4 regions of the Kitasatospora sp. GAS1066B genome follow, and region 4 is predicted to be linked to each of the others. Evidence: riboswitches for the same ligand, from Rfam matches in the RefSeq annotation. Region 4 holds a riboswitch; each other region holds the start of a gene.
The links. A riboswitch is a leader RNA that binds a small molecule or an ion and turns the genes downstream of it on or off. The one in region 4 is predicted to bind cyclic di-AMP.
Positions count from the first base shown of each region.

Region 1: another riboswitch for cyclic di-AMP. It lies ahead of ABH937_RS32685 (transglycosylase family protein); the one in region 4 lies ahead of ABH937_RS10775 (transglycosylase family protein).
Region 2: another riboswitch for cyclic di-AMP. It lies ahead of ABH937_RS35365 (M23 family metallopeptidase); the one in region 4 lies ahead of ABH937_RS10775 (transglycosylase family protein).
Region 3: another riboswitch for cyclic di-AMP. It lies ahead of ABH937_RS21555 (transglycosylase family protein); the one in region 4 lies ahead of ABH937_RS10775 (transglycosylase family protein).

Region 1 covers NZ_JBGCCO010000039.1:60,388-64,683, reverse strand. The annotation lists gene ABH937_RS32695 (DUF397 domain-containing protein) at 170-406, opposite strand; gene ABH937_RS32690 (hypothetical protein) at 895-1,872, shown strand; cyclic di-AMP (ydaO/yuaA leader) riboswitch at 2,599-2,762, shown strand; gene ABH937_RS32685 (transglycosylase family protein) at 2,770-3,936, shown strand; gene ABH937_RS32680 (helix-turn-helix transcriptional regulator) at 4,092-4,296, opposite strand, start outside.
Region 2 covers NZ_JBGCCO010000050.1:16,592-20,887, reverse strand. The annotation lists gene ABH937_RS35375 (GNAT family protein) at 1-81, opposite strand, end outside; gene ABH937_RS35370 (hypothetical protein) at 125-1,030, shown strand; gene ABH937_RS35365 (M23 family metallopeptidase) at 1,052-1,996, opposite strand; cyclic di-AMP (ydaO/yuaA leader) riboswitch at 2,008-2,181, opposite strand; gene ABH937_RS35360 (YiaA/YiaB family inner membrane protein) at 2,391-2,681, shown strand; gene ABH937_RS35355 (alpha/beta fold hydrolase) at 2,812-3,636, shown strand; gene ABH937_RS35350 (TetR-like C-terminal domain-containing protein) at 3,636-4,211, shown strand.
Region 3 covers NZ_JBGCCO010000019.1:8,420-12,715, reverse strand. The annotation lists gene ABH937_RS21565 (septum formation initiator family protein) at 1-265, opposite strand, end outside; gene eno (phosphopyruvate hydratase) at 362-1,648, opposite strand; gene ABH937_RS21555 (transglycosylase family protein) at 1,870-2,736, opposite strand; cyclic di-AMP (ydaO/yuaA leader) riboswitch at 2,741-2,889, opposite strand; gene ABH937_RS21550 (cytochrome P450) at 3,119-4,296, opposite strand, start outside.
Region 4 covers NZ_JBGCCO010000008.1:26,350-30,645, forward strand. The annotation lists gene ABH937_RS10765 (DMT family transporter) at 1-14, opposite strand, end outside; gene ABH937_RS10770 (YchJ family protein) at 110-538, opposite strand; gene ABH937_RS10775 (transglycosylase family protein) at 606-1,625, opposite strand; cyclic di-AMP (ydaO/yuaA leader) riboswitch at 1,628-1,794, opposite strand; gene ABH937_RS10780 (PPOX class F420-dependent oxidoreductase) at 2,040-2,465, shown strand; gene ABH937_RS10785 (hypothetical protein) at 2,611-3,210, shown strand; gene ABH937_RS10790 (hypothetical protein) at 3,372-4,296, shown strand, end outside.

The DNA.
Region 1 (4,296 bases), on a different contig from region 4:
CTGTTCCCTGGCGTGCCGGCCACGCCGTCCATGCCAGCCACGCCGCCCATGCCGTTCGCTGAACAGCCGGCACCGCACGAGCCACCGCACCGGCCCGGACACGTCGAACGCCGCCGCGGCACGGACCCCCACGACGGCGTGTTTTCGTGTCACCGGACCAGCCGGGCCCTCAGGCCACCAGGTGGTCGAACTCCCCGTCCTTGACACCGAGCAGCATCGCCTCGATCTCGTCACGCGTGTAGATGAGCGCCGGACCGTCCGGGAAGCGCGAGTTGCGCATCGCGACCGCACCGTCGGGGAGGGCGGCGAACTCCACGCAGTTCCCCTTGGAGTTGCTGTGCCGACTCTTCTGCCAGACCACACCGTCGAGGTCCGCAGCCGCCATGCCGTTGTACGTGTGGTGCATAGAAATCTCCCAAGAGCCTGGAGTGCTCGTACTACTCGGCGCCCGACCGCTTCGGCCGCCGGCCGCCTCCGGCTCGTACGGGCAGGGCTGGTGCCTTACTAGTCGTAATAATAACGCTAATGCACGTGCATCGGCATGTGATTTTGCGCGTGCAGAAGCCTGTACGACAGGTGACCAAACCGAGCCCTGGAGGCCTTGTCAGGTCCACCGAATCGGACATCTGTTGGCAAATCGCTCAATGATCCGTAACCCGGCGTCGGCAAACCGGCCGGCCAGCCTGACCGGTTCGACCATTGACACCCGCCACAAATGATCAACTTCGCAGCCAATTCCTCACACTCCGTCACATTCGCACCAAGGGCTGAGGGTTTTCACGCGACTTGTCCGGATTGGGGGCCCGCCGGTGTCGAATCCGCTCTCCCACCAGGACGTGTTGGAGTGCCTGGCCGGATGCGGGGCGATGGCGCGCATGTCCTACGATCTCCGGCATGAGCACTGCAGCCATCCCGGGCGCACCACTGCCCGTCCGCACGCCAGGCTCCCGCGCGCGGGGGCGCCACCGTCGGCCCGAAAGGCCCGAGGTGCCGATCGGCGCGCCGGCGCTCGTGCTCGCCGTCCCGGCCGAGGCCGGCCCGGCCGCGGTGGCGCTGGTGGACGAACTGGTCTCGATGATCCGCTTCGAGCAGCCGGGCATCGAGGTGGCGGCCGGCTGGCTGCGCACCGCCCCGGCGGCGGAGCAGGACCCGACCGACAGCGAGCCGGCCCCGGATCTGCGGGAGCCGGGCGCCGATGAGCAGGGGGCGGCGGCGCCGACGACCCGGCCGACCGCGACGGTCGAGGAGCTGATCTCCTGGGCGCTGGCGGCCGGACGACCCGCGCCGGTGCTGGTGCCGCTACTGCCCGGCCCGCACGACTACCTGATGGACCTGCACGCGCTGGCCACCGAGACCGGCGCCCTGCTGACCGACGCGCTCGGCCCGCACCCGCTGCTGGCGGAGGCCGTGCACGTGCGCCTCTCCGAGGCCGGCCTGGCCCGCGCCGACCGCGCCCGGCTCTTCGCCATCACCACCGCCGCCGACGGCGTGGTGCTGATCACCACCGGCGGCCAGGCCGCCGCCGACGCCGCCGGCATCACCGGCGTGCTGCTCGCCGCCCGCCTGGCGGTGCCGGTGGTCTCCGCCGCGCTGGACGTGCCGGGCTCGGTGGCCGACGCGGTCGACCACCTGCGGGCCACCGGCTCGCAGCGGCCGGCGCTGGCCCCGCTGGTGATCGGCCCGGAGGCCGACGAGCAGTTGCTGCTCGCCGCCGCCGCGGAGACCGGTTGCGAGAGCGCGGCCGTGCTGGGCGCCTACCCGACGATCGGTCAGCTGGTCGCCTCGGCGTACCTGGCCGCGCTGCCGGTCCCGGCGGTCGAGGAGGCTCCCGTCGAGGAGGCCCCGGACGACCAGGCCGCTGCGGGCGAGTGACCCGCTAGACGGCGAGTCAGCACGAGACAACACCAGATAGCGGACAAGGCCCTGGCCCTGCCCCCGGCGCGAGCGCTGGGGGCAGGGCCGGCGGCATGTCCGGCCACGGCACCGGGGCGGCCGGGTCCGGGCCCGGGGCGGCGAGAACGGCCCCTGAGGCCTCCCTCACGGCCCGGAAAGGGCGGGCGGGCTCGCGGCCGGACGGGCCACCTCCCCGGCAACGCCCAGGCGACCGGCAGGTGACGGCCCGGCGGCGGTGCGGGGCGCTCGGCGCGACTCCCGAGGGGGCGGCAGCAGGCGGTTCGCGGTGGCGACCTGACGGAGTGACAGAAGGTGCAAAACGGACATTCGGTTGATGTCGGCCAGTCACGCCGCGCTGCGCCGGATGAGACTTTGGTCCTGCCCCGAGCCGTTCCCGCAAGACGAATTTCCAAGATCCCCAAGAGATCTCCACACCCGGAAAGCGGACGGACCATCAGCACCGCGCGCCCTGAAGGAGCGCCATCTCCCGAACCCCAGGCGTCAGTTGCGCACCACGCCCGGACCACTCCTCCGACGCCCCCTCAGTTGTGCCGCCGGAGCGATCTTGAAGCTCCCGTGAAGTGCCTGTGACGGCCGTCACAGCTGTTTGCGGTTTCAACTTATCTCTGTCTAACGTGCTCCCCGTTCGTGGTCACACGGACCCAGCGCAACCGGACGCCTAGTCCTGCCACCGGCCGCGCTGGCAGCGCGAAAACGCAACCACGGCAGGAGCGGGGGAACCAGGTAAGCCGCTCCGGCGCCGGTCTTCGGACCAGGTGCCCGGGGCTAGGGGTGAAGCCGCGCAGCGCGCGGCCGGGCAACTCCAGCCCGAATCCGACAGCTCACCTCGCAGGCGTAGGAGAGGATCGCGTCTTCATGCTGCCCACTTCCGGCACGACCCGTCCGTCCCGTAACGCCCGTCGGGTGATCGCGGCCACCGGTCTGCTCGGCCTCGGTCTGACCCTGCCGTGCATCACCGCCACCACCGCCAACGCGGCGCCGGTCTCCACCTGGGACAAGGTCGCCCAGTGCGAGAGCACCGGCGACTGGAGCATCAACACCGGCAACGGCTACTACGGCGGCCTCCAGTTCAGCGCCTCCACCTGGGCCGCCTACGGCGGCACCCAGTACGCGGCCCAGGCCAACCAGGCCACCAAGGACCAGCAGATCGCCGTCGCCGAGAAGGTGCTGGCCGACCAGGGCCCCGGCGCCTGGCCCGTCTGCTCGATCCAGGCCGGCCTGACCGCGGGCGGCCCCGCCCCGGCCATCAACCCCGGCGGCTCGACCAGCTCCTCCGCGGCCACCACCAGCGCCCCGGCCCCCAGCACCCCCGCCCCGAGCGCCCCGGCGCAGAGCAGCGGCTCGCACCAGGGCGGCTCGGACCACGGCAACTGGGGCCACTGGAACCACTCCCAGGGCGACCAGAGCTACACCGTGAAGGCCGGTGACTGGCTCTCCACCATCGCCAACACCCACCACGTGGACGGTGGCTGGCAGAAGCTCTACGACCTCAACAAGTCGGTCCTGACCCAGGGTCCGGACCTCCTGTACCCGGGCGAGCACCTGTCGCTCGGCACCCAGGCCGCCCCGGCCACCCAGGCCCCCGCCAGCACCCCGGCGCCCGCCCCGGCCCCGGCGGTCACCGCCCAGACCACCGCCGCCACCAGCGCGCCGGCCGCGACCGGCTCGATGGCCGCCGCGATCAGCTTCGCCGAGTCCCAGGTCGGCCAGGCCTACATCTACGGCGGCACCGGCAACGGCGGCTGGGACTGCTCCGGCCTGACCCAGGCCGCGATGGCGAAGGCCGGGATCTCCATCCCCCGCGTCGCCGCCGACCAGGCCGCCGCCAGCACCCCGGTGTCGATGAACAGCCTGCAGCCGGGCGACCTGCTGTTCTGGTCGAACAACGGCCAGGACTCGGGCGTCTACCACGTCGCCATCTACGTGGGCAACGGCCAGTTCGTCGAGGCCGCCAACCCGAGCGCGGGCGTGAAGTACGAGACCATCAGCAACTACGCCCCGGACTTCGCCGGCCGGGTCTGAACGACCTGACGGACGCGTGGTGAAGAACGCGTCCTGACGGGCACGTGCCGATCGGCACTCTCCGATCGCAACCGCAGGGCAGCCTGAAGGCCGCCTCCCCGAAGGGAGGCGGCCTTCGGCCGTGCTCGGGCATGCCGAGGTCCCCCGCTGATCGATCAGCTGACGCGGAGACGTTCCAAGAACTCCGGGACGCCCTCGACCTGCTGGTAGCGCCTGAAGGCCGGTGCGAGTTCGCGGACCAAGGTCACACACCGCTCGGCACCGATGCGGGTGGCGAGATCAAGGGATTCGTTGGTGACGGCGAGGGCACGCTCGACCTCGCCGGACTGAAGATGGCTCCGTGCCTCGTAGGTCAGGAAG
Region 2 (4,296 bases), on a different contig from region 4:
GTGCAGGGCGTCGATATCGCGCGGCACGTGGTGGAACTCGCGGACGGTCAGCCTCGGACCGGTGAGCAGGACGGGGTGCATGGCAGGTACGGTAGTGGGCCCGCGAGCGGTTACCGTACCTGCCATGGACCAGGACGACCTGCGGCTCGCACCCCGACCGCACACCGCTGAGCTGCTGCGATGGGCCGAGGAGCAGGGGCTCGCGCCGGTGCCGGAGGCGGCGGTGAACACGGTGCTGACGCTGCTCGAACTGGGTGACGCGCAACTGCGCGACGGCTTTCCCGAACTGACCTCGGCGCTGCTCCAGGAGCTGCTCTACGAGCGGATCCACCTGTACGTGCAGCCGCCCGAGGAGCAGTCGCCGCTCGCCTACGGGGCGGCCGTGCGGCTGCTGATCGACCATCAGCGAGCAGCGAGGCGGCTGAACGCCAAGCGGCAGCAGCGCCTGCACGAGGAGGCCGACTGGCAGGGCGAGCTGCTGGCCGGGCTGCTGCGCCACCCGCACCTGCTGACCTGGCCCCGGCTCTACACCCTGCTGCTGCGCGAGGCCGGGGTGGACACCGACGCGCCGGCGGCGGTGCGCGAGTGGCTCGACGCCTTCCGGGAGCTGGCCGAGCCGGACCGGCTGGCCGCCTTCACCGAGCTGGCCGCGCTGGACCAGCCGGAGGGCCTGGCCGGCTGGACCGAGGGCGTGCTGCTCTCGATCGGGATGGCCACCGACGGCGCCCGGCTGCTGATCGAGAACCGCCTGATGCAGCGCAGCTACCGCAACCTGGCCGGCCGCAACGCCCTGGGCCTGCCGATGCCGGCCGAACTCGCCGGTGACTTCCCCAACTTCGAGGCCACCGTGCAGCAGGAGGCGCTGCGGCTGCTGGGCGAGTGGACCGTCCCCGGGCTGCCCGCACTGCTGCTGACGGAGTACCAGGACCTCGCCCCGGAACCCGGCGCCGCCGAGGTGGACGGCTACATCGTGAAGCGCGGCCTGGCCGAACTCCCGGACATCGGGGACTGGCCGGGCGAGCCGGGCTGAAGCGCCTGCGGGGCCCCGCCGTTACAGCTGCACGCCGTGCGCGCGCAGCCAGCCGGCGGGGTCGACCGGGGCGGCGCCGGCCGGGCGGACCTCCAGGTGCAGCTGCGGGCCGGCGGGCGCGCCGCCCGTCCGCAGGCTCGGGGAGTTGCCGGTGACGCCGATCCGGCCGAGCACGGTGCCGGGGGCGACCGGGCCGGCGGGAACGGTGATCGAGGCGAGGTGGCAGTACCAGAGCTCGGTGCCGTCCGGCAGGGTCTGGATCACCCGGTAGCCGTGGGCCCCGGACCAGCCGGCCGCGCTGACGGTCCCCGCGGTGATCGCGGTGACCGGGGTGCCGGCCGGGGCGGCGAAGTCGAGGCCGGTGTTCAACTGCGCCCAGGGCGAGCCGCCGTGGCCCGTGCCGAGCGTGTAGCCGGCGAGCGGCGGCCGGACGGTCACGGCCTGGGCGGCCGGGGTCTCGCCGACCGGCGTCTCGTCAGCCGGGGTCTCGGCCGGGGCTTCGACGACCGGAGCCTGAGCGGCCGCGGTCGGCGCCTGGGCGGCCGCGTCGGCCGCCGCCGCGAGGGCCTGCTGCGCCGCGCGCTTGGCCGCCGCCTCGTGGGCCGCCTCCAGGCGTGCCGCCTCCTCGGCGGCGGTGCGCCGGGTGTCGGCCTGCTGCTGGATCCGCGCGGCCAGGGCCAGGCCCGGGTCGGCGGTGCCGTCCTGCTCGGTGGCCGCGGTCCCGTCCGGCGCGGTGATCGCGGGGGTGGGCGCGGCGGTCGGGGTGGCCGCGGCAGCGGCGGTGGCGGTCAGGCCGGTGGTGGCGCCGAGGGCGGCGGCCATCGCGGTGACGCCGAGGACCGGAGCGCCGGCCCGCGCCTGGCGGGGCACCCGGTGCCGGGCGGGGTCCGCCGTGACGCCGGGGTGGTCGAGCAGTCCGGTGCCGCTCGCCTCGGTGCGACCCTCCGGAGAGTGCGTCAACGCCACGGGGGCGCGCTCCTTTCCTTCCCTCTCGCCTACCGGGTTAGCTGACGGGTTCGGAGCAGGAAGGTCTCCTACGGTTCGGCCTGGGCTGGTCCAGCCTGGGTCGAGCCGATTCACCCCAAGGAACATGGTTCCCCGGCTCCCGGCCCGGCCCGGGGGCCAGGTCGTGGATTAGGCGACGGCGCACGGTGCCGTTTCGGGTACGGCGTTGCCGACCGCGCTGCGTTATCAAACGTTAATCCCAGGAGCCCGCGATTCCAAGCCCGTTCAGAGTCGATTGTCAGACTCATTTAACGTCATGGTCGCGTCATGACGTACACCCCCGACCCCGCACTCGGGCCGCGAACTGAGTAGTCGTACTCAGGTGCCGGGCACGGGAGTTGGCCATCCTTCAGGCATGACTTCCTCGGTGCAGCCACGAACCACGTCCGCTTATTACCTCCAGGCGATCATCTCCTTCGCGCTCGCTCTCGGCGGGCTCGCGATCGGCATCGCCTATCTGCCGGTGAGCCCCTGGGTACGGGCCTTCCTCGCACTCGGCCTGCTCTACACGACCACCTCCGCCTTCACCCTCGCCAAAGTGGTCCGCGACCGGCAGGAGGCCGGCGAGATCGTCACCCGGGTCGACCAGGCACGGCTGGAGAAGCTGCTCGCCGAACACGACCCGTTCCGGGTCGAGGGGGCCTGACGAACCCGCCGCGAGAACGGCTGAACGGCTGAACGACTGAGAGGGCCTTGACGGCTAAGGCTATTAGCCATAGCTTTGTAGGTGTCGGCAGGCAGCCGGCACCACCTCTCGGAAGGCCAGGAGGCTCGCCGTGAACGCCACCAGCACCCCGCGGACCCAGTACCTGCAGCTCCCCGGCGGCACCATCGCCTTCGACGACACCGCCGGCGACGGCACCCCGGTGCTGCTGCTGCCCGGCATGCTCGACAGCCGTCGCGAGTACCGGCACCTGCACCCGCTGCTCGCCGCGGCCGGGCACCGGGTGATCACCATGGACCTGCGGGGCTTCGGCGAGTCCTCGATCGCCTGGGACGACTACACCCCCGCCGCCATCGCCGAGGACGCGGTCGCGCTGCTCGACCACCTGGGCATCGCGAAGGCCGTCGTGGTCGGCCACTCCTACACCGGCGCCAGCGTGGTGAAGGTGGCCACCCTGGTCCCCGAGAAGGTGGCCGGTATCGTCCTGCTGGACGCCTTCATCGAGCAGCCGCCCGCGAACGTGCTGATGCGCGGCCTGGTCCGCGTGTTCGGCGCGGCGCTGATCGCCTTCCCCAGGTTCTGGGGCTACTACCTGAACAAGGTGGCGATGCCCACCAGGAAGCCCGCCGACCACGCGGAGCACGTCGCCGCTCTGGTCGCCGACCTGCGCACTCCCGGCCGCCGGCAGGCCACCCGTGGCTACGCCCTGGGCGACTCCGCGCCGACCGGCTGGACCGTGGGCTTCCACTCCCCCGCGCTGGTGGTGATGGGCAGCAAGGATCCCGACTTCCTGAACCCGCTGCGGGTGGCGGACCGTCAGGCCACCGCGCTGAACGCCCGCAAGGTGATCATCGACGGCGCCGGGCACTACCCGATGTCGGACTCCCCGCAGGCCACCGCCGACGCCCTGCTCCCCTTCCTGGCCGAGGTGGCCTGATGCCCCGCGCCGGACTGACCCCCGACCTCGTGGTCGACCACGCGCTCGCGCTGATCGACACCGACGGACCCGAGGCGCTGACCCTCGCCGCGGTCGCGCTGCGCGCCAAGGTGGCCGCCCCCTCGCTCTACAAGCACGTGCCCGGTGGCCTGGGCGGGCTGCGCCGGCTGGTCGGGATCCGGGTCACCACCGATCTGGCGGCCACCCTGGACGCCGCCATCACCGGCCTGACCGGGGACGCCGCGATCGCCGCCCTGCTGCGCGCCTACCACGGCTACGCGACCGAGTACCCGAACCGCTATGCCGCCCTGCCGCAGAGCCCGGCCACGAGTGACGAGCAGCAGACCGGCGCCTCCGGTGCGCTGATCGGCGCGGTCTTCAAGGTGCTCCAGGGCTACGGGATCGCGGACAGCGAGGCGGTGCACGCGGCCCGCACCGTCCGGGCGGTCCTGCACGGCTTCGCCTCGCTGGTGATCGGCGGGGCCTTCCAGCTGAGCGAGGACCTGACGGTGACTCAGGAGCGACTGATCGCGCTGCTGACCAGCGGCCTGCGGGAGTGGCCCAGGCCGGTCTGACCGGCCGGCCGATCGGACGAGCCGGTCGGACGAGCCGATCAGGCAGACCGATCAGGCAGACCGGTCAGACAGGCAGCCGATCAGC
Region 3 (4,296 bases), on a different contig from region 4:
TCGCGTAGTGCAACCGCTCGCGGGCCTGGGCCTTCACGAACTCCGGGTCCTGCCAGCGGGCCAGCTCGGTGGTCAACTGCTCGACCTGCCGGCGGGCCTGCTCGGCCTTGACCCGCTGGGCGCTGATCTGGTCGCGCTGGTTGATGAACTGCCGGGTCGGATAGGCGAGGATCGCCACCAGCGAGCAGAGCACCAGGACCAGCACGGTGGCCCGGCTGGTGAACCGCGGCCGGCCGCCCAGACCCGGGATCTTCCAGCCTGCCATCTCCTGACCCCTCCCAGTCGCGCCGATACCCCGGCATCCACCCTACGGGGTGCACACCGGGGCATCGGTCAGGCTGGCTGTCGGCCCTCGCGGGGGTCAGTCCGCGACGCGGAACCGGGGGAAGGCGGCGCGGCCCGCGTACTCGGCGGCGTCGTCGAGGATCTCCTCGATGCGCAGCAGCTGGTTGTACTTGGCGACGCGCTCGGAGCGGGCCGGGGCACCGGTCTTGATCTGGCCGCAGTTGGTGGCGACGGCCAGGTCGGCGATGGTGACGTCCTCGGTCTCACCGGAGCGGTGCGACATCATGCAGCGGTAGCCGTTGCGCTGGGCCAGCTCGACGGCGTCCAGGGTCTCGGTCAGCGAGCCGATCTGGTTCACCTTCACCAGCAGCGCGTTGGCGGTGCCGGTCTCGATGCCACGGGCCAGGCGCTCCGGGTTGGTGACGAACAGGTCGTCACCGACCAGCTGGACCTTGGCGCCCAGCTTGTCCGTCATGGCCTTCCAGCCGTCCCAGTCCGACTCGTCCAGCGGGTCCTCGATGGAGACCAGCGGGTAGTTCTCGACCAGGTCGGCGTAGTACTCGATCAGCTCGGCGGCGGTCAGCGCCTTGCCCTCGAACTGGTAGGCGCCGTCCTTGTAGAACTCGGAGGCGGCCACGTCCAGGGCCAGCGCGACGTCCTTGCCGGGCACGTAGCCGGCCTTCTTGATCGCCTCGGTGATCAGGTCCAGCGCCTCGCGGTTGCTGTCCAGGTTCGGCGCGAAGCCGCCCTCGTCGCCCAGGCCGGTGGACAGGCCGCGCTCCTTCAGCACGCCCTTGAGCGTGTGGTAGACCTCGACGCCCCAGCGCACGGCCTCGGAGAAGGACTCCGCGCCGATCGGCGCGATCATGAACTCCTGGATGTCGACGTTGGAGTCGGCGTGCGAGCCACCGTTGAGGATGTTCATCATCGGGACCGGCAGCACGTGCGCGTTCGGACCGCCGAGGTAGCGGAACAGCGGCAGGTCGCTGGCCTCGGAGGCGGCGTGCGCGACGGCCAGCGAGACGCCGAGGATCGCGTTGGCGCCGAGCGAGGACTTGTCCGGGGTGGCGTCCAGGTCGAGCATCGCCTGGTCGATCAGCCGCTGCTCGGTGGCGTCGTAGCCGACCAGCTCCGGGCCGATCTGCTCGATCACGGCGAGGACGGCCTTCTCGACGCCCTTGCCGAAGTAGCGGTTCTTGTCACCGTCACGCAGCTCCAGCGCCTCGAAGGCACCCGTCGAGGCGCCGGACGGGACAGCGGCACGACCGGTGCTGCCGTCGTCGAGGCCGACCTCGACCTCGACCGTGGGGTTGCCGCGCGAGTCGAGAATCTCACGGGCTACGACGACATCAATGGACGGCACGAGGCATCTCCTAGACGGAAGCGGTCCTGCGGACGTGGGTAGGGAGTCGTTACGACCAGAGCCTAACCGCACCGGCCACCGCGACGACCCGGACCTGCCTCCCGTCTCACGGTGTGGCTCGGCTACCTGCCGGTAGTTCACCTGAATGCGTGTCGGTGGTCGTTTCGCGAGCCGCTCGCGCGGGGCCGCATCGGCGCGGCCCCGCGCGGGCTGTCGGCCGGTCAGCCGAGGTGCAGCAGCTGGCCGGGCATGATCAGGTCCGGATTCCCGCCCACCGTCTGCTGGTTGGCCTGGTAGAGCTGCTGCCAGCCGCCGGTCTGGTGCTGGGCCTGGGCGATCATCGAGAGGGTGTCGCCGGCCCGCACCGTGTAGTCGTGACCGGAGCCGCTCGGCGCGGCGGCCGGTGCCTGGGCCGGGACCTGGATCGGGGCCTGGATCGGTGCCTGGGCCGGGGCCTGAGCGGGCACCGGGGCGGGCATGTTCCGGTCGTACACGCTCTGGTGGCTGGTCCAGTACCACCCGCCGTCGCTCTGGTACCAGTAGACCTGACCCTTCGCGTCCCAGCCGGCCTTGCCGGGGAAGGCCGGGGCGGTGGACTGCGGCACCTGCTGGGGCTGCGCCCGCTGGGCCTGCGGAGCCGGCGTCTGAGGCCGCGTCTGCTGCCGGCTCGGGGCGACCGGCGCACTGGCGTCCAGCGCGGCTGCGGCGCCGCCCTGGGCCAGGCCCGCCTTGACCGAACAGACCGGCCAGGCGCCGGGACCCTGGTCGGCCAGCACCTTCTCGGCGACCGAGATCTGCTGCGCCCTGGTGGCCTGGTTGGCCTGCGACGCGTACTGGGTGCCGCCGTACGCGGCCCAGGTGGAGGAGGTGAACTGCAGACCGCCGTAGAAGCCGTTGCCCGTGTTGATGCTCCAGTTGTTGGTGCTCTCGCAGTTGGCGACCTTGTCCCAGACCGTGACCGGGGCGGCATGCGCGGCGGTCGCGGTGAGCAGCGGCACCGCCAGACCCGCACCGGCCACGCCGGCCACGGCGATCGCCCGCTCGGTCTGGGTACGACGACGATGACGGCCATTGCCCTTGAGCAGCATGAACTGTCCCTCTCCGCACGCCTGCGAGGTGAGCTGTCGGGTTCGGGCCCGTGAGGTCGGCCCGGCCGCTGACGCGGCTTCACCCCTAGCCGTGGGAGACGGCAGAAAATCCTGGGTCCCCCGCCCCTGCCCCGAGGTAGGTCGGCGTCCCGACGGCGCGGTGGGCAGGACTCGGCGTACCGCACGCGGGGTTCGCAGCTGCGAACTCCTGGGAGGGTAGGCAGATTGACGGACCAATCACAAGCTCATATCGCATACATCACACGAGAATTACGACGCCGTCAGATCGTCCACTAACCGATCAGGTTTGTCCGCATTGATGCGTATTCAGATCGTGCCTGCCGGAACACTTCCGACACGCCGTCAGACATCCGACACGCCGTCAGGAGCTGCCGGTCGAGGATTCCGGTGTGAAAGAAACCGGCAGTTCGCGCAGCCCACGCATGATCAGACCGCCCCGCCAGCGCAGTTCCGCCGGCTCGCCGGCGAACTCGATGTCGGGCAGCCGGGTCAGCAGGGTGGCCAGCGCCGCCTGCCCCTCCAGCCGGGCCAGCGGAGCGCCGATGCAGTAGTGGATGCCGTGCCCGAAGCCGAGGTGCGGGTTGTCCTTGCGGGCCAGGTCCAGGGTGTCGGGTCGACCGAACCTGGCCGGGTCGCGATCGGCCGCGGCCAGCACCACCAGCACCGGATCGCCGACCGGGATGTCCACCCCGCCGATGCTCAGCGGCGCGGTGGCGAACCGCCAGGTCGCCAGCTCCACCGGACCGTCGTAGCGGAGCAGTTCCTCGACGGCGGTGGTCAGCAGCTCGCGCTCGCCGCGCCGCACCGACTCCTGCAGGCGGGCGCGCTGCTCGGGATGGTTCATCAACGTGTACATGCCGTTGCCGATGAGGTTGACGGTGGTCTCGAAACCGGCGAAGAGCAGGATGAAGGCCATCGCGGCGGCCTCGTTCTCGCTCAGGTGCTCACCGTGGTCGCTGGCCCTGATCAGCCCCGAGATCAGGTCCTCACCCGGCTCGGCCCGCTTGCGGTGGATCAACTCCGCCAGGTAGGACCGCATCCGCTTGACCGCGCGGGCCACCCCGCCGCGCGGGCCGCCGCCGTGTCGGATCATCATGCCGGCCCAGTCGCGGAAGTCGTCCTGGTCCTCGGCCGGCACCCCGAGCAGGTCGCAGATCGCGTAGATCGGCAGCGGGAAGGCGAACTCGTGGATCAGGTCGGCCGAGCCGCGCGCCGCGAAGCCGGAGATCAACCGGTCCGTCAGCTGCTGCACCCGGGGTTCGAACTCGGCCACAGTGCGCGGGGTGAAGGCCTTGGAGACCAGGCGGCGCAGCCGGGTGTGGTCGGGCGGGTCGATGTTCAGCAAGTGGGTCATCAGGTCGGCCTGCCGCTCCCCCGGGATGCCGACCCGTCCGGTGCGATGTGCCTGCTCACTGTGGTGGGCCGGGTTCTTGGAGAGCCGGGCGTCGGCCAGTGCCTGCCGGGCGTCCGCGTACCGGGTCACCAACCAGGCGTCAACCCCGCTCGGCAGGGTAGTCCGATGCACCGGGGCGTGCTCCC
Region 4 (4,296 bases):
GCGCCTTGGTCCATGCGGGCCAAGCTAGCCCGGGGTTGCCGGGGCGGCCAGGCAATTAGCGGCCGCCCGCGGGCCCCCGGCAGGGTGCCGGCGAGGACGGCAGGACGGTTCAGTCGGCGACCACGCCGTCCAGGTAGACCCAGACGCCCTGGTCGCGCACGAAGCGGCTCTTCTCCCGCATGCTGCCGGAGAGGCCCTGTTCCTGGTAGCGGGCGACGAACTCCACCGTGCCCTCCTGGTGGAACGGGCCGCCCTCGGTGCTGCCCAGGATCTCCAGCCGCTGCCAGCGCAGTCGGGGATCGAAGTCGACGGCCGGCGGCCGGGTCTGCGGGTGCCAGCTGCGCAGCAGGTAGGCGGCGTCCTCGACCACGAAGGCGCTGAACCGCGAGCGCATCAGCTGCTCGGCGGTGGTCGCCTGGGCCAGGCCGCTGTGCAGCCGGCCGCAGCAGTCGGCGTAGCTCGCGGGCAGTCCGCACGGGCAGCGGTCCGGCGCGGCGGGGGCGGGGGCCGGGCGGGGCCTGGTGGGGCGTCGTGACATGGGTCCATTCTGACGGCTGCCCGAGGTGCCCGGCGCCAGGGGCGCCGGGCACGGGGCTGACGGTCCGTCAGGGCAGCTGGAGCTGCTGACCGGGGTAGATCAGGTCGGGGTTGGTGCCGACCGTGCCGAGGTTGTCCTGGTAGAGGTGCTGCCAGGTGTCGAGGTGGTGGCTCTGGGCGATGGTCCAGAGGTTGTCGCCGTGCTGGACGGTGTAGCCCTGGCCGGCGGCGGGGGACTGGGGGGTGCCGGGCGCGGCCGGGGTTGCCGGGGTGGTCGGATCGGCTACGGGCGCGCTGGTCGGGGCGGTGCTCGGCGTGCCAGTGGCGGGGGTGGTCGCGGTGCCGGCCGGGGGAGTGCTGCTCTGGGCCTGGGTCGGCGCTGCGGGGGCCTGGGTTGCCGGGGTCGGCGAGCCGGTCGGCGCCTGCGGGGTCGGGCTGGCGGTGGGCGCGGCGGCGTTGGTGGTGCCGGGCGCGGCCGGCGCCGGGGCCGTGGTGCCGGGGGCGGCCGGGGCCTGGGTCGGCGCAGCCGTCGACGTGGGCGCGGAGCCGGGCAGGGGGCTGGTCGAGGTGCCCGTCGAGGCGCTGGGCCCGATCGACACGCCGATCACCGGCGCGGTCGGCGTGTCGGTGATCGGGGGTGCGGTGGTGGGCGCGGACGTCGACGCAGTGGGCGCGGGTGTGGGCACGGAGGTGGCGGTCGGCGCGGTCAGCCCCGCCACCGTCGCGCAGTTCCCCCAGACGCCCGGACCCTGGCCGGCGAGCAGCTGCTCGGCCACCTTGATCTGCTGCGCCTCGGTCGCGTGCGAGGCCACCGCGCCGTACCGGTCGCCGCCGTTGGCGACCCAGTCCTGCTGGGTGAACTGCAGCCCGCCGTAGTGCCCGTTGCCCGTGTCGGCGCTCCAGTTGCCGCCGGTCTCGCACTGGGCCACCGTGTCCCAGGCGGTGGCCGGGGCGGCGTGCGCGCCGGTGGCCGTGAGCAGTGGCAGGGCCAGACCGGCGCCGGCCACGGTCGCGACGGCCACTGCGCGGTCGGCCTGGCTCGGCCGACGGTGGCGGCCCGGACCGGAGAACACCCCGGATATGCCCATGGAAGATCCCTCTCCGCACGCCTGCGAGGTGAGCTGTCGGGTTCGGACCGGAGGCTGGCCCGGCCGTTCGCGCGGACGGATCCGGCGGACGGCTTCACCCCGAGCCGTACGGGGACGGCATGAATCCTGGGTCCCCCGCCCCTGCCCAGAGGTGTGTCGTGGTCCCGGGAGCGCGTTGGGCAGGACTCGGCGTACCGCGTCCGGGTGCCCGCACGGTGACGGGTTGCTGGGGAGACTAGACGGATCATCACCCTGATAACAACCCCGCATCGCACACGTCACACGCGAATCACGGCAGCTGGGCGATGCTCCGTACCGGGAACACCGCGCGCTGTCGCGGCCGGTTCGCCTCCCGGCCCGCTAGTTTGGCGGTGGAACAGCCGATCAGTTGCTTCAGTTGCTGAGGAGAGGCCGATGGCCGACGAAGTCAAGATCCGCGAACTGTTCGCCGCCCAACGGACCGGCGTGCTGGTGACCCTGAAACGGGACGGGCGGCCCCAGCTCTCCAATGTCCGCTATGCGTACGACCCGGCTCGGGAGCTGATCCGGGTCTCGATCACCGCCGATCGCGTGAAGGCGAAGAACCTGGCCCGCGACCCGCGGGCGAGCCTGTACGCGACCAGCCCGGACTACGGGACCTGGGCGGTGGCCGAGGGCACCGCCGAGCTGACGCCGGTGGCCGCCGCCGAGGACGACGCCACCGTCGAGGAGTTGGTCGACCTCTACCGCACGCTGTCAGGCGAGCACCCGGACTGGGACGAGTACCGCGCGGCGATGGTCCGCGATCGCCGGCTGGTGGTCGAACTGCACGTCGAGCACCTGTACGGCCAGACGCCCTGAGGCTGGACGGCCGGGCGGCGCAAGGGAGTTGCCCACCCGCCCGGCCGAGCGGGTTTGCCCGATCGGCGGACATCGCGCCGCGCACCACCGCACCATAGGGGGCACGCGCGCCCGACCGGGATGCGGTGGGCGCACCGGGAGCGAGGTGAGGGCTGTGCACGAGTTGGAGCCGGCCATCGAGGCGGCCGAGGGCGATCCGCACTGGTGGTGGGAGGTGGACGCCGCGCTGATGGGCAAGGCGGCCGCCTTGGACGTGGCCATGTACTGGGCCCGGGGGCTGACCAACTGGGCGGCCAGATACGACCCCCGGGTGGCCGGCGGCGATCTGGCGGCGGTGCGGACCCTGCTCGGCCTGGCGGTCTACCGCGCGGCCCAGGGCGAGGGCGTCACCGATCCGGGCCGGATCCCCACCCTGCTGCCGCTGCTGACGCTCGCTCGCGGCGTGGCCAGGACCACCGCGGAGGTCCGCCCGCTCGGCTACGGTGACCGGGGGCGGCTGCGGCTGGCCGACCGGGCCCGGCTGCGGGCCGCGTTGGACGACCCGGATCAGGCCGTCTTCGAGCGGCTGCGCAAGGAGACGGTCCTGGTGCTGGTGGCCAACACCGACCACGCGCGCACCGAGATGTGCCGCCGGTCCAACGACGCGACGGTCTGGAAGGACCGCCCGCTGATCACCATCAACTCGCGTGAGCCGCAGCTGCCGGAGCACGGGGCGCTGCCCTGGGACTGGTACAGCACCGGCTGACCGCGCCGGCCCGGTCGATCCGCCTAGCCACCCGGCCGTCGACCGGCCGCCCCGGTCGTGCCTGCCGTGCCGGCCCTCCCGTACGCTCTGGGGTCCGCGGGCCGAATACACCTGGCCGGCGCGAGACAACGGCACTGTGCGGTACAGGGGGAGAGCAGAGCATGAGCGGCGATGACGTGTGGCGGGCGCCGGATCCGGAGCCCGATCCGGCGCCGGGGCAGCCGGGCGGCGGGCAGGCCGACGCGGCGGCGCCGAGTGACCGGCCGGGTGCCGCCGGCCCGTACCCGCCGCCACCGCCGCCGTACCAGCAGCCCTACCAAGCCACTCAGGGCTACCAGGGCCCGTACCCCGGCGCCGCGCCGGGTGGTTGGCCGCCGCCCTGGGCGGGTTGGGGCGTTCGGCCCGCGCCGCCCAAGCCCGGGGTGATACCGCTGGCCCCGCTCGGGCTCGGCGACGTGCTCAGCGGTGTCTTCACCACCATGCGCCGCTACGTCAAGCCGCTGCTGCTGCCGCTGCTCGGCGTGCTGGCGGCCGCCGCCGTGCTGTTCACCGTCTACGGCACGGTGGGCTACCTGCTGACCTCGGGGACCTTCCAGCAGTTGTCGGACCAGACCGAGGCCCAGCCGACCGACAGCCAGGGTTTCACCATCGGCGTGCTCGCCATCGTCGGCGGGCTCCTGCTGCTGCTCTGCTTCCTGGCGTTCTCGCTGGTGGCGAGCGTGTCGAGTGCGGCGGTGCTGCGGCACGCCGTGGTCGGCCGCCCGGTGACGGCCGGTCAGCTCTGGTCGCAGGCCCGCCCCCACCTGTGGCGGGTGCTCGGTGCCCAGCTGCTGCTGGCGGCGGCCGGGCTCGCCGCGGTGCTGGTCGCGCTGGTGCCGGCCACCGTGCTCGGGCTGCTGACCGACAGCGGTGCCGTGTTCGGCGTGCTGGCGGTGCTCCTGCTGCTGGTGGTGCTGGGGCTCGGTGGCTACGCGGGGGTGCGGCTGACCCTGCTGGTCCCGGTGGTGGTGCTGGAGAACCGGCGCCCGGTCGCCGCGATCCGCCGGGCCTGGACGCTCAACCACGGCGCCTGGTGGCGCAGTCTGG